DNA from 2 places in the Tepidibacillus fermentans genome. Region 1 is predicted to be linked to the other one. Evidence: predicted binding sites of a transcription regulator. Region 1 holds the regulator's gene; the other holds the start of a gene.
The links. The regulator CtsR, encoded in region 1, represses protease genes until heat stress. The targets are predictions, from matches to a motif close to ATGGTCAATAAAGGTCAAACA.
Positions count from the first base shown of each region.

Region 2: a site for CtsR is predicted at 1,994-2,014, ahead of clpP (ATP-dependent Clp endopeptidase proteolytic subunit ClpP). Genes of this name have one in related genera too.

Region 1 covers NZ_SMAB01000012.1:58,755-61,955, reverse strand. Annotated here, with positions in the region: gene EDD72_RS08490 (HAD family hydrolase) at 1-68, shown strand, start outside; gene EDD72_RS08485 (MgtC/SapB family protein) at 82-789, shown strand; gene EDD72_RS08480 (CtsR family transcriptional regulator) at 891-1,352, shown strand; gene mcsA (protein-arginine kinase activator protein McsA) at 1,365-1,892, shown strand; gene mcsB (protein-arginine kinase McsB) at 1,897-2,961, shown strand; gene EDD72_RS08465 (ATP-dependent Clp protease ATP-binding subunit) at 2,984-3,201, shown strand, end outside.
Region 2 covers NZ_SMAB01000011.1:7,841-11,041, reverse strand. Annotated here, with positions in the region: gene cysK (cysteine synthase A) at 137-1,063, shown strand; gene clpP (ATP-dependent Clp endopeptidase proteolytic subunit ClpP) at 1,323-1,919, opposite strand; tRNA gene EDD72_RS07790 (tRNA-Arg) at 2,163-2,241, opposite strand; gene rpoN (RNA polymerase factor sigma-54) at 2,305-3,201, shown strand, end outside.

The sequences.
Region 1 (3,201 bases):
TAATAGGAGCGGATATAAAAATACAAAGCTTTGACCAACTACCTCATGCTATTCATCAGATCTTGTAAAGGAGTGATTAGAATGGCTTGGTCAAACGATTATCTACACATACTTATTCGTTTAGTTTTGGCAGGATTAATGGGCGGAATTATTGGCCTGGAACGAGAGGTAAATAACCACCCAGCAGGATTACGTACGAATATTCTTGTAAGCCTTGGGTCAGCACTAATTATGCTTTTGTCAATATATGGATTTCAAGATTATTATAATGCTGGAGATAATATGCGCTTAGATCCACAGCGATTACCTGCCCAAGTGGTAAGTGGTATCGGTTTCCTTGGAGCAGGAACGATTTTACGTCATGGTTTTACGGTTACAGGTTTAACAACTGCGGCAACAATTTGGGTTGTTTCGGGAATCGGTTTAGCGATTGGTGCAGGATTTTATTTAGGAGGTATTTTAACAACGCTATTCGTTCTAATTAGTCTTATGATTTTGGCAAAGCTAGATACCTTAGTTATCAAAAAGCGACAATTGGTTGAGATTCGAGTCAATGTTATTGATACCCCTGGGAAATTAGCAGAAATTGCTTCTATATTTGGGCAAAGAAAAATCAATGTAAAAGGTGTCACAATGCATGATGAAGACAAAGAATCCGGAGAACCTCCCTGCGTTAGTATTAATTTTTTAGTAAGAATGCCTAAAAACGAAAATATCCCCTTGGTGATCGATACCATTAAGCAAATCCAAGGAGTGAAAGAGGTTCATTATGGGAAAAATAATGAATAACTTAACTCAAAATATTGCCAAATGGAGAAAAAGGTATATAATTATAATTAAAGGTCAAAGTTAGTCAAAGTCAATACGACCTTTTTGTTTTGGAGGACGTTATGAGGAATATTTCAGACATCATCGAACAATTCATAAAAGATCTTATAAAAACAAGTGAAACTGGGGAAATTGAAATCCAAAGAAGTGAACTGGCAGAAAAGTTTCAATGTGTTCCATCGCAAATTAATTATGTCTTAAACACAAGGTTCTCATTAGAAAAAGGATTTGTAGTTGAAAGTAAACGCGGTGGTGGTGGATATATCCGAATAAAAAAAATAAATATTCCAACGGAGCAAACATTCTATGAAATAATCATGAAAGCGATTGGGGAAGAAATTTCTCAATCGACCGCATATGACTTGATCTCTCGTCTATTAGATGAGGAATTATTGAATCAAGAAGAGTTTCTCTTGTTTAAATCGATTTTGTCACGAGAGGTTTTGGATTTGCCATTACCTATTCGTGACCAAATACGTGCCAATATATTAAAAACATTAATCAAAGTAATCTTTTCTAGGTAAAGGGGGATAAAAATGCTTTGTGAGAATTGTCAACAGCGACCCGCTACTTTACATTTTACAAAGATTATCAATGGGCAAAAAAACGAATATCATCTCTGCGAACAGTGTGCAAAAGAAAAAGGTGAAATGTTTTCTTACGATGATTCCGGTTTTTCTTTTAATAACCTATTATCAGGGTTACTTAATTTTGATCCAATAAAAAATGGCCATCAGGTGATTACATCTCCAGATCAATTACGTTGTAAAACCTGTGGGTTAACTTTTTCACAATTCAAGAAGATGGGGAAATTCGGTTGCCATGATTGTTACAATTACTTTGAACCTCAGTTAGAACCAATTTTTCGTAGAATTCATGGAAATAGTCAACATATAGGCAAAGTTCCTCATCGTTCTGGTGAAAATATAAAAATTAAAAGAGAAATTGTTCAGTTGAAGGAACAATTACAACGAAAAATACTGGCAGAAGAATTTGAAGAAGCTGCAAAACTTAGAGACCAAATAAAAGCCCTAGAATCGAAACTTTCGGAAAGACGAGGTTAGAATTATGGGATTGGATCGGTTTGTTAATCAAGCGATTAGTGAATGGATGAAAGGGAATGGTCCTGAATCTGACATCGTAATTAGTAGCAGGGTACGTTTGGCAAGAAACCTTAAAAATTACCCTTTTCCAACATTAGCTACAGATTCTCAAGCCATTTCTGTTGTGGAGGAAGTTAGAAAAGCTCTAGATCAAAGAGAAATGAAGAACATTAGCCATTTCGAACTCATACAACTTGAAGATATGACAGAGTTACAAAAAAGAGTTCTTGTTGAAAAGCATTTAATTAGTCCTAACTTAGCTCAAGATTCAAGAAAAGGGGCTGTCGTCTTAAGTGAAAATGAATCGATAAGTATTATGGTGAATGAAGAAGATCATCTTCGAATTCAATGTTTGTACCCAGGTTTGCAAATTTACGATGCTTGGAAAATGGCAAGTCGAATTGATGATATATTTGAAGCCGAATTAGACTATGCTTTTGATGAAAAAAGGGGTTATTTAACCAGCTGTCCTACTAACGTAGGTACAGGGATTCGTGCATCGGTTATGGTTCATCTTCCTGCGTTAGTCATTAGCGGCCAAATTAATCGAATTATTTCCGCAATTACACAAGTGGGCTTAACAGTTAGAGGAATATACGGCGAAGGAAGTGAGGCATTAGGTAATATCTTTCAAATATCAAATCAAATAACATTAGGACAAAGTGAAGAAGATATAATTGAAAACCTATACGGCGTGGTTAAGCAAATCATTGATCATGAAAAACAGGCAAGGTCCCTTTTATTACGCGATTCTAGAATACAGATTGAGGATCGTGTAGGAAGAGCTTATGGTACTTTACTTCATGCAAAAATTATTGATTCTAAGGAAGCAATGGGGCGATTATCTGATGTTCGCTTAGGAATCGATTTGAAGATGATTGATAGCATTTCACCAAATATATTTAATGAGTTAATGGTATTGATACAACCTGGTTTTTTACAACATTATGCAGGGGAAATGACACCTTTTGAAAGAGATATAAAGAGAGCCGAGATCATTCGGCGAAAATTGACTCAACATTCGAATTAAAATTTATGGAGGTGTGATGAAAATGATGTTTGGTCGTTTTACTGAAAGATCACAAAAAGTATTAACATTAGCCCAAGAAGAAGCAGTTCGCTTAGGGCATCATAATATAGGAACAGAGCATATTTTGCTAGGTCTTGTAAAAGAAGGTGAAGGGATTGCAGCGAAGGCTTTACAAGCATTGAATATAAGTTTAGAAAAAGTCCAAAATGAAGTGGAAGCATTAATTGGTAAAGGCCATGA
Region 2 (3,201 bases), on a different contig from region 1:
ATAATAAATAGAATAATAAGTGGGAAAATGCTGTGGTCTTCACAGCTTTTTTCATTACAACACATTGGTTCATTGACATGGATGAAACATCGTATTAGTATAATCCCAAATAAGAGAAAAGGAGATATGGGAGAAAATGAACGTAGTCAATAGTATTGTCGAATTAATTGGACAAACTCCAATTGTTAAATTACAACATCATGATGAAAATTCTGCAGATATTTATATAAAATTAGAGTTCATGAATCCTGGAGGTAGTGTGAAAGACCGTATTGCTTTACAAATGATTCTGGATGCAGAGGCAGAGGGAAAATTAAAACCAGGAGACACGATTATTGAGGCAACAAGTGGAAATACAGGAATTGGAGCCGCAATGGTAGCTGCTGCTAGGGGTTATCATACAATTATTGTAATGCCGGAAACAATGAGTAATGAGCGGAAAAATCTTTTACGCGCTTACGGGGCAAAACTGATTTTGACCCCTGGAACTGAGGGAATGTCTGGGGCAGTGAAAGTGGCTGAGAATCTAGCGAAAGAGAAAGGGTACTTTTTATTACGCCAATTTGAAAATCCTTCTAACCCCAAAGTACATCGATTAACCACTGCAAAGGAAATTCTTGAGCAAATGGATGGGAAAATCGATGCCTTTGTAGCCGGTATCGGAACAGGTGGTACAATTACTGGAGTTGGTGAAGTGTTAAAAGAACGAGTTCCTCATATTCAGATTATTGGCATCGAACCAAAGGATTCCCCTGTTTTATCTGGGGGAAAACCAGGACCTCACAAATTACAAGGTTTAGGGGCAGGATTTATTCCAAAAACATTGAATACGGAAATTTATGATGAAGTGATTCAAGTTACCACCGAAGAAGCATTTGAAACTGCTAGAGAATTAGCGAGGACAGAAGGAATTCTGGGGGGGATTTCAACTGGTGCCGCTGTATTTGCAGCGAAAAAAGTTGCGATTCGTTTAGGGAAAGGGAAAAATGTTGTGGTCATCTCTCCAAGCAACGGTGAACGTTATCTCAGTACGCCACTTTATAATTTTGAGGATCAAAGATAAGAAATAAGAAAAGGTTAGGTTCGAAAATTAGAACCTAACCTTTTTTAGTTTGGAGTTATTGCGTTGGAGTATACAAACTCTCATCTTCGTAGCTTTTATGTTCTAACACTTATAGAACGTAGAAGCCAGAAACGATGGTCTAGCCTTGTATGATCTAACACTGCTCTAACCTTACGGTTTTGCTTGAATAAACAGATGGTTGGAAAATTGCTTGCTAAAGTCGCAGCTTTTAGATCACACAAGATTATAAAGATATGGTTTACTTCGCTTTTGGAGCTGAAGTAATAATATCATCGATTAATCCATATGCTTTTGCTTCTTCAGCTGTAAGGAAATTGTCACGATCTGTATCTCTTTCGATTCTCTCAAGCGGTTGCCCAGTTCGTTCACTTAGAATTTGATTTAAGCGTTTTTTCATTTCGAGGATACGTCTCGCATGGATTTCAATATCACTTGCTTGACCTTGTGCTCCGCCGAGAGGTTGATGAATCATCACTTCACTGTTAGGTAAAGCAAACCGTTTTCCTTTTGCTCCAGCAGCTAAGAGAAATGCTCCCATTGATGCAGCCATTCCAACGGCAATCGTAGACACGTCAGCTTTAATAAATTGCATCGTATCATAGATCGCCATTCCAGCAGTGATTGATCCCCCTGGAGAGTTGATATATAGATAAATGTCTTTATCAGGATTTTCGGATTCTAGGAATAATAATTGGGCAACGACAGAATTTGCTACAACATCATCAATCGGACTACCTAAAAAGATGATTCGGTCTTTTAACAATCTTGAGTAGATGTCATAAGCACGTTCCCCACGGTTCGTTTGTTCAATGACATATGGTACAAAATAACTCATTCAATGAGCTCCTCCTTTTTCAGAAAGTTTCTTTCATTCTATAGAATATGTTTCTATATTCTTATCATACATCATTGGTCAGTAAAGGTCAAAGATTAAGTGTGATTAAATTTACCATCACTATTTTTGACTTGTTTTGATAAAATAAACCTACAAGAAATAAGTTTGTGATGTATAAAAAAAGAGCTTTTTTAAAAGCTCCATTTTCCAACGATTCGTTATGTAATTTTATTATATAAAAAATGGCGCGCTCGGAGGGACTCGAACCCCCGCAAAACCTGGCTCCGGAGGCCAGTGCTCTATCCAACTGAGCTACGAGCGCAATTAAAACAAAATTTATTATACAATTAGTGAAAAGAAAAATCAACTTTAAATAGGTGATATGATGCAGATGGATTATGGTCTTTATCAACAACAAACACAAAAACTGATGATGACTCCTGAATTACGCCAAGCAATTACTATTTTACAGTATCCAGCAATTGAGTTGATGGAGTATATTCAAGAACAGATCATAGAAAACCCTGTCCTTGATATTGATGAGAGAGAATGGGAACGGTATCGTTATCTCTATCAAAATAGTCGAGGGATTCCATCAGTTGCTCATTCGAATGATGAAGGAAGAAATATATGGGATACAATTGCTTCACCAGAAGATAACTTGGAAGAATATTTATTGCAACAAGGAAGACTTTTAAATTTAGACGCCAAAAAGTTACAAATCTTAGCATTCTTAATCGGCAATCTTGATGAACTGGGTTATTTTACTATGTCATTACGTGAAGTAGCAGAAATATTAAAGGTACAAGAGGAAGAAGTAGAGCAAATGCTTACGTTGTTAAAGTCTTTTGATCCTATTGGAATCGGTTCAAGAGATCTACGAGAATTTTTGCTTATTCAATTAAAACAGATGGAGCCTTACGACGAAAAAGCAATTCAAGTTGTAGAACACCACTTAACAGATTTAGGAGAAAAGAAATTTACGAAAATCGCCCGAAAAATGAAAATTTCTCCAGAAGAAGTACAACAAATTGCCGATTTGATAAAAACATTGAAACCAAAGCCAGTTTTCGGCTTTGAAAAAGGGCAAACCCGTTATATATTACCTGATATCTTTGTAGAAGAAGTAGAAGGAGAATGGATTATCATTGTGAATGATACACTTGTTCCCAGACTTCGGATGAATCCTTATTATTCCAAATTCATTGAAGATCGGCAGATGAATGTAGAAGCAGTGAAATTTGTCATGGATAAATGGAATCAAGCTACATGGTTAATCAAA